Regions from separate parts of the Caproiciproducens lactatisolvens genome, predicted to be linked through region 2. Evidence: riboswitches for the same ligand, from Rfam matches in the RefSeq annotation. Region 2 holds a riboswitch; the other holds the start of a gene.
What was found. Region 2 has a riboswitch for thiamine pyrophosphate ahead of thiT (energy-coupled thiamine transporter ThiT). Riboswitches for the same ligand answer to the same signal wherever they lie in the genome.

Region 1 (4,413 bases), 850 kb from region 2:
AAATTTTCAACGATTGATTTTGAATTTTACCGCTTGACAGATGCTCCAAAATAGATTAATATATTTTGGTAATAAAGGCGGCCGTGAGCAGAAGGCTGCCTGCCGACGCGTCTTATTGGCAATGAGGTCAATAAAGCTTTACTTTCATGTATTGCTTTATTGACCTTTTTATTTTTTCTGCAAAAAACAAAAGAATAGGGGTTTGAACATGGATCATGGAGATGTGGCGTGGATGCTGACCTCCTCAGCTCTGGTACTTCTTATGACACCGGGCCTGGCATTTTTTTACGGCGGTTTTGTTAAGCGGAAAAATATTATCAATACGTTGATGTCTTCGGTTGTTCTGATGGGGGTGGCTTCCGTTTTGTGGGTGCTGGTCGGCTTTTCCCTTTCCTTCAGCGGGGATATCGCCGGTATCATCGGAAATCTGAAATGGGTGGGAATGAATTTTAATGGCTTTACGGATACAACGCTTCCTTACCCCAACACGCTGACTTTTGCCGTTTTCCAGATGATGTTTGCCATCATCACGCCCGCGCTGATGACCGGCGCGGTTGCCGAGAGAATGAAGTTTTCCTCTCTCGTTGTTTTTACGGCCATCTGGTCCCTGATCGTCTACTATCCCCTTGCGCACATGGTCTGGGGCGGAGGGTTCCTGTTCGACATCGGTTCCGTGGATTTTGCGGGGGGCAACGTGGTACATATCAGCTCCGGCGTCAGCGCCCTTGTCCTTGCCATCTTTCTCGGCAAGAGGAAAAATTACGGCAAGGCGACTTACCGCCCGCACAACGCGCCGATGATTTTTATGGGCGCCGCGCTTCTGTGGTTCGGCTGGTTCGGCTTTAACGCGGGCAGCGCATTAGCAGCGAACGAGCTTGCCGTTCACGCTTTTCTGACAACGAATACCTCGGCTGCCGCGGCGATGCTTTCCTGGCTGATGATCGAAGTGGTCACGAGCGGAAAACCGACGATTGTGGGCGCTTCCACCGGACTGGTGATCGGCCTTGTGGCGATCACCCCCGGAGCGGGCTTCGTTCCCGTCTGGGCGGCTTTGGCCATCGGGGCCATGGTCAGTCCCATCTGCTATTTCTTCATTACCGTTGTGAAGCCGAAATTTGGCTATGACGACGCGCTGGATGTGTTTGGGTGCCATGGCGTCGGGGGAATATGGGGTGGCATCGCGACGGGTATTTTTACGCAGAAATCCATCAATTCCGCGGCGGCGTGGAACGGGCTGATCTTCGGCGATGCAAACCTGTTCCTGCGCCAGCTTGCGGCAATCGCCATCACCGTTGTCATCGCGGTTGTCGGTACCCTGATCGCCGGGAGCATCACTTCGGCTGTTACGGGCGGCATCAAGGTTTCCCAAAAAGACGAGAATGTGGGGCTCGACGCTTCCCAGCACGGGGAATCCGCTTACCCGGCGTTTAACGGGATGGATTAAGAAATGAGAATGGTGAAGATATGAAAAAAATTGAAGCGTTTATACGTCCGGATCAGCTGGAAGATATCAAAGAAATCCTCGATTCTCTCCAGCTCAACGGCCTGAGCATTATGCAGGTCATGGGCTGCGGCAGTCAAAAGGGCTGGAAGGAATTTGTAAGGGGTACGGAGGTCGACTGCCAGTTCCTGCCGAAAATCAAAATTGAAATGATCGTTCTGGACGAACAGGCCGATACGGTTGTGGACAGCATCGTCGAAAAGGCGTACACCGGGGAATACGGCGACGGAAAAATCTTTATTTCCGACATCAGCGACGCCGTACGTATCCGTACGGGGGAACGCGGCAGGGAGGCTATCCAATAGCGTTCATAATGGGTTCCATGGGATAAAAAATTCGCCGGACTGCCGGTTTCCTTCCGTTTACGGTGTTCCCTGTACCAAAGCGGCGTGGAAAAATACGGACGGAAGACGGATTGACAGGCATTCCAATACAGTATATAATAAAATACAACGGGGGGAACTCATGGAGTTGAGAAGGTAAAACCTGACCCTTTGAACCTGTCGGCTAATACCGAGGTAGGGAACGTTGACTGATTCGCGTTCACCTGTTTGGGTGGACGCTTTTTTAATTGAATAGACGCGGGGGGACTCATCCGAGTTGAGAAGGTAAAACCTGACCCTTTGAACCTGTCAGTTAACGCTGTCGTAGGGAGCACAATCCGGTTCTTTTATGCTCGCCTTGACGGTGGGCATTTTTTTATTTCAGAAGGAGGAGTTAGCTATCAAAAATTTACTGACCATTGCGGGTTCCGACTGCAGCGGCGGAGCCGGAATCCAGGCCGACCTGAAAACCTTTGCCGCGCACGGGGCCTTTGGCATGAGCGTCATTGTTTCGGTGGTGGCGGAAAACACCAGCCGCGTGATTTCCATTCAGGATATCCCGCCTCAGATTGTCGCCGACCAGATCGACGCCGTGTTTGAAGATATCGCGGTGGACGGGGTAAAAATCGGCATGCTTTCCGGCGCGGAGCAGATGAAGACGGTCGCGGAAAGGCTGCGTTTTTACCGGCCCGGCGGCGTGGTGCTGGACCCGGTGATGGTCGCGAAGGGCGGCCGCGCCCTGATGCACCCGGACGCGCTGGAAACGCTGAAAGCAGAAATGCTGCCGCAGGCTTTTCTGCTCACGCCCAATATCCCGGAAGCGGAAGCCATCACCGGCATGGAAATCCGCACCGTCGGGGATATGGAAAAAGCCGCGGCTGTCCTGAGGAGCATGGGCCCCCGGCATGTGCTGGTCAAAGGCGGGCATCTGGAGGGCGACGCGGTGGACATTTTGTTTGATGGGGAAGAAATCCATCCGTTTCGGACGGAGCGGATTCCCACAAAAAATACCCACGGTACGGGCTGTACCCTTTCCTCCGCCATCGCGGCGAACCTTGCGAACGGAATGGACGTTCCCGAGGCCGTCGGCGCCGCGAAAGAATACGTTACCACAGCCATCCGGCACGCGCTGCCGGTCGGCAAAGGTCACGGCCCGACCAATCATTTTTACAATTTGTATAAAAACGGAGGATTATTACAATGAGAACATATCACACGCAGATGGAAGCGGCCAAAAAGGGCATTGTCACCAAAGAGATGGCCGTGGTGGCGGAAAAAGAATCCATGGAGCCCGAAAAGCTGCGGGAGCTGGTGGCATCCGGGCAGGTCGCCATTCCGGCCAATATTCACCATACGGCCCTGTCCCCGGAAGGAATCGGCGCGGGACTGAAAACAAAAATCAACGTCAATCTGGGAATTTCGGGCGACTGCAAAAATTACGATGTGGAAATGCAGAAGGTGGACATGGCGCTCCGCTTCGGCGCGGAAGCAATCATGGACCTGAGCAATTACGGCAAAACCAATACCTTCCGGCGGGAGCTGATTGCGAAATCCCCCGCGATGATCGGCACGGTGCCCATGTACGATGCGATCGGGTATCTGGAAAAGGATTTGCTGGAAATCTCCGCGAAGGATTTTCTGAAGGTGGTGGAGGCGCACGCAAGGGAAGGCGTGGACTTCATGACGATTCACGCGGGCATCAACCGCCGCGCGGTGGAGGGCTTCCGCAGGGAGGGCCGTATCATGAACATTGTTTCCCGGGGAGGCTCTTTGCTTTTCGCGTGGATGGAGATGACGGGCAATGAGAACCCGTTTTACGAGTACTATGACGAAGTGCTGGAAATCCTGCGCGAATACGACGTGACCATCAGCCTGGGCGACGCGCTTCGTCCCGGCTGTCTGGACGACAGCACCGACGCGGGGCAGATCGGGGAGCTGGTCGAGCTGGGAAACCTGACCAGACGCGCGTGGGAAAAGGACGTGCAGGTCATGGTGGAAGGCCCGGGCCACATGGCCATGAATGAGATCGCGGCCAATATGACGCTGCAGAAGCGGCTTTGTCACAACGCGCCATTCTATGTGCTGGGACCTCTGGTCACCGACATCGCTCCCGGCTACGACCACATCACTTCCGCCATCGGCGGAGCGATTGCGGCGGCCAGCGGCGCGGATTTCCTGTGCTACGTCACCCCGGCGGAGCACCTTCGTCTGCCGGATCTGAACGATGTCAAGGAGGGAATCATTACCAGCAAAATTGCCGCGCACGCGGCGGATATCGCGAAAGGCGTTCCCCATGCGCGCGATCTCGACAATCAGATGGCACACGCGCGCCACAGGATGGACTGGGACGAAATGTTCCGGGTCGCCATAGACGGGGAGAAGGCAAGGGACTACTTTGAAAGCACCCCTCCCGCCGACCGCCACACCTGTTCCATGTGCGGAAAAATGTGCGCCGTCCGCACGACCAACCTGATTCTGGAAGGCAAAAAGGTAGAGTTCTGCTCTGAAAAATAAAAGAGAAATAAATATCCGGAGGATGAAACAATGAATCAGATCACCAAAGAAGTATCAAACGCAATCCGTGTCCTG
Region 2 (4,413 bases):
ACGCAAAATCCATAAATATCCTCCAACATCTTCCGAAAATTTAAAATTCATAGCAAAATACGGAAACTCCCCCAGTCGGGCTTCGCCTGCCAGCCCTTCAAAGAGAGCGCCCGGCGCGCCGGAGGGAGTTTCCGGGACCTTCATCCCCGAACCCACCGCACAACGGCGGAAACGGCGTAGCACACCCCGTAAATCACCGGCTGGTGAATCACATAAATGATCAGCGCGTATCGTCCCAGCCAGGAAAAAAAAGGCACGCGGGAACGGTACATAAACGCCGGGAACCGCTCCTGCGCGGCAAGCTTGCCTAAAAAAGTGCCCGCCGCAAACACAAACATCCACGGGAAAAGCGGGAAATAGTCCGCGCTGCGGAACGTATCGCTGTAAAGGCCGAGCGGCGCCAGCCAGTCGGTATGGTACAGCGAAGGAGACAGCGTCACCCCCCATTCCGACGAAAGGCCGAGGTACCCCCTTGAAATGCCCATGGTCAAAAGGTACAGCAGCGCGCAGACGGCGACCGCCGCCCACGAGAAGCAAAAGCGGTCGGCAACCGGTTTCAGCAGCCCGTAAAGAATCATGCAGACCGCCAGAAAATGCAGGATGCCGAACACGATCAGCTCATCCGGAAGGACGAACCAGGTCGCCAGGGTGACCACAAGCGCGACCCCCAGCAGCTTGAACCCGCGCGCAAGGTTGGAGTGCGACAGGTTCGAGGAAATGCCGGAAATCAGCATAAACAGCCCGGCGTAAAAAGGCTCCGCGGGCATAAAGAAGTTCAGCAGGAGCATTCCGATTTTCAGGTTGTACAGGTAGGCAAGCGTATAAAAGCCATGGTAAAACACCATGCAGAAAACCGCAAAACCGCGCAGCTCATCCATAAAATAAATCCGCCTGCGCCCTGCCCCTTTGATTTGATTTGGCATTCGTTCACCCTCCGATTTCGGATTTGCACGGTCAAAACCGGCGTTTCGCATAGGAATGAAAGGGATAACCGCTGAAAGTTCTATCTTTATAAATCCCCCGGATCATGTTATAATATAAACAATGTCGCGCGCCCTGTTTCAGGCCGCACGGAAGCGGGCCTTAGTGAAACCGCTTATTTTTTATTATATCATGGTACAGGAGGTAATTTCAATGAAAGAGACAAAATTGACCCGCGAATACACGGTTACCGAAGATATGCTCGCGGTGAATATCGGCAGCGGCAGCGTCCGTGTTCTTGCCACCCCGATGATCGCCGCTTTTTTTGAGGGTACGGCGGCGCAGCTGGCCCAGACGTATCTTGAAGACATCTACACCACCGTCGGCTCCGTCATCACGGTGAACCACCTGAACCCCACGGCGCCGGGCTGCAAGGTAACAGTCAGCGCGGAACTGACCGAAGCGGAAGGCAGGGTCTACCGGTTTCAGCTCGAAGCCTACGACAACGCCGGCCTGATCGCGACCGGGACCCACGAGCGCGTCAGCGTGAAAAAGGAAAGCTTCGCCGCCAAAGCGGAAGCAAGAAAAAACAAGTAAGGCAGGATAACGATGAAACCGATTTATGATCTGATTATTTTTGACCTGGACGGCACACTGACCAATTCCGAGCCCGGCATTACCAGCTCGGTAAAATATGCCCTTGAAAAGATGGGGCAGCCGGTGCCCGACATTTCCATCCTGCGCAAATTCATCGGCCCGCCGCAGTGGCACAGCTTTGTCCATTACTGCGGACTGACACAGGAGCAGACCGCGCAGGCGGTCAAAAATTACCGCGAAGTATACGAGGTCTCCGGAGCGTTCCAGAACAAGCCCTACCCCGGCATGATCGATTTTCTGGAGGAGCTGCGGGCGAACGGCGCCACGCTTGCCGTCGCCACCACCAAGCCGGCCAGAATCACCGGCCGCGTACTGGACTATTTTGACATGACAAAATATTTCGCCCACGTTTCCGGCCCGGACGATTCGGAGCGCAGCGGCGACAAGAGCATCCTGATCAACTCCTGTCTGGACGCCTGTCATGTGAAGCCGGACCGCGCCGTCATGGTCGGCGACACGGTGTACGACACGGTGGGCGCACGGAATTCCGGCACCAACTTTATCGGCGTTCTGTACGGCTTCGGCACCAAGGAGGACATGCAAGCGGAAGGCGGCAAAGTTTTTGCCCGCGATATCGGCGAGCTGAGAGGCATGCTTCTGAAGGATTCCTGAATCCAACGGAAATCCCCTTGACAAACCGGAAATGTTGGGTTATGCTGGACACAAGAACTGAATATACAGGGGCGCTGAGTAACCTCGGCTGAGATGAAGCGAACTGACGTTTATGTCCCTTAAACCTGATCTGGATAATGCCAGCGTAGGAAAGATGATTTTTTAACGCTCTGTGGCATCACAGGGCGTTTTTATTTTCCTTCAGGTAATTTTTCAATTTCAGTTCCATATAATTGACTGGAGGGTAATTATGAGAAAGAACACGACCGTTATCCTTGTGGAATGCGCGCTGATGATCGCCATGTCCACCGTACTGAGCATGTTCAAGATTTTTGAGCTGCCGCAGGGCGGCGCCGTTACCTGCGCGAGCATGGTCCCGCTGGTGCTGGTCTCTTACCGGCACGGCCTGAAGTGGGGCATTTCCACCGCGTTTACGCACAGCCTGCTGCAGATGACCATTCAGTTCAACGCGCCGCCGGCAAACACCTTCGGGGCGTTCGTCGCCGTCGTTCTGCTGGACTATGTTCTGGCGTTCACCGTTCTGGGCACCGCCGCTTTCTTCGGCAAGCCGTTTAAAAACAGGGCCGCCAGCGTTGCCGTCGGTTCCGTTGCCGTTGCGTTTCTGCGGTTTCTCTGCAGCTTTTTGTCCGGCATCCTGATCTGGGGCGGCTACGCGCCGGAGGGCACGCCGGTCTGGATTTATTCCTTGACCTACAACGGCAGCTACATGCTTCCCGAAGCGGTCATCACCGCCGTTGTCTCGGTTATCTTAATCCGGGTCCTTGACCGCGTGGAGCACCGTGCTCCCGGAAACGCATCATGAAACAGGAATCATAACTTAACAGGAAAGCATGAAGCGCGGAGGTTCCGTCCTTCATGCTTTTTTGTATCGCTCCAAGTGTTTTTCCCCCTCCCGTCCCGGAACCCCCTTCCGCATTCGGATTGCTTTCGATTTTCGCTTGCTTTGTGTGCGGGAGGGGGCAGGGGGTGAGTATCTATTTACCATATTTTTGTGGTATACTATTCCATAAGAACCCATGAAACGAGGCTATGCCGGGTGACGATTCTTCGAACAGGGTCAAAAAAGAAAAAAACCGGCTCCCCGCCGGAAATAACCGCCGCCGACCTGCCGGAAACGGCGGGCCCGACGTTCCGCGACCGGCTTTTGGGCGGGGCTGTGCTTCTCGCGGCCACGGGGCTGTTCCTCTGGCTCACGGTCGTTCTGTGCAGACCGCTTCTGTCGCTGATCCGGGACCCCGACCGGTTTGAAAGCTTTATCCGCAGCCGGGGCGCGATGGGCCGCGCCGCGTTCCTGGGCATCCAGATTCTGCAGGGCTTTCTCCCCATCCCGCTGGAGCTGACGACCATCGCGGGCGGCTACGCCTTCGGGCGGGTACAGGGCAGCCTGCTGACCCTCTGTTCGGTGATGATCTCCACCACCATCATCTTTTATTTCACCCGGATGTTCGGCCACCGGCTGATCGGCCTGTTTTTCACCCCCGCCCAGCGGAAACACATCCGCTACCTGCGCAGCCCCAAATCGCGCGATACCTTTTACTGGATCGTTTTCCTGATCCCCGGGATGCCCAAGCGCCTGTTCGTGTTTTCCGCCGGCCTTGTACCGCAGGATTTCGGCAGATTCCTGCTGATTTCCACTCTTGCGCGCACCCCGTCCCTGCTGGCCTGCTCCTTCGGGGGCTGGGCGCTCTTCAGCGGCAATTACACACAGGCCGCCGTCCTCTTTGCGGCGACCGGCGCTTTGAGCGCCGCGGGCTACCTGCTGTACCGCGCCGTCGCGAAGCATCCTGATAAAAAGAAGGAGCTTTCTTCCCCGAAAAGCCCGTCGTTCCCCTCTTCCGCCGTGCTGAAAAAGAAAGAACGGTAATTCATCCAATTAAATCGCTAAAATGCTTGACTCATACCGGCAAAAAACTTATAATAATTAGAAACACATTGGACGTTGGAAGACCGGGTAATGGACTTGCCTTCCCGTATCCTCCGTCAATGAAAACCACAGCAGTATCGTGCCACACAAAGGTACTTTGGGAATACCCCGGGGGGGCAGGGGGATTTTATGGAACCCTCCCGCCATTACCTTAGAACGACGGGATTAGCGATCCATTCATCTTTTTGCTCTCATGAGAGCAAGGAAACAATACGCAAACTTCCTCCGCCTGACTGAGGGAGTTTCCGGGAGTAACTGCCTGGGAGCATCGCCGAAGG

Region 1: another riboswitch for thiamine pyrophosphate. It lies ahead of thiD (bifunctional hydroxymethylpyrimidine kinase/phosphomethylpyrimidine kinase); the one in region 2 lies ahead of thiT (energy-coupled thiamine transporter ThiT).

What each region holds. Positions count from the first base shown of each region.
Region 1 covers NZ_CP195750.1:2,247,038-2,251,450, reverse strand. The annotation lists gene ACRQV7_RS10995 (ammonium transporter) at 209-1,444, shown strand; gene ACRQV7_RS10990 (P-II family nitrogen regulator) at 1,465-1,806, shown strand; TPP riboswitch at 1,947-2,044, shown strand; gene thiD (bifunctional hydroxymethylpyrimidine kinase/phosphomethylpyrimidine kinase) at 2,225-3,028, shown strand; gene thiC (phosphomethylpyrimidine synthase ThiC) at 3,025-4,338, shown strand; gene thiM (hydroxyethylthiazole kinase) at 4,369-4,413, shown strand, end outside.
Region 2 covers NZ_CP195750.1:3,095,803-3,100,215, forward strand. The annotation lists gene ACRQV7_RS15260 (Tex family protein) at 1-13, opposite strand, end outside; gene ACRQV7_RS15265 (hypothetical protein) at 1-144, opposite strand, end outside; gene ACRQV7_RS15270 (heparan-alpha-glucosaminide N-acetyltransferase) at 141-923, opposite strand; gene ACRQV7_RS15275 (thioesterase family protein) at 1,135-1,518, shown strand; gene ACRQV7_RS15280 (HAD hydrolase-like protein) at 1,531-2,190, shown strand; TPP riboswitch at 2,248-2,359, shown strand; gene thiT (energy-coupled thiamine transporter ThiT) at 2,441-3,013, shown strand; gene ACRQV7_RS15290 (TVP38/TMEM64 family protein) at 3,248-4,075, shown strand.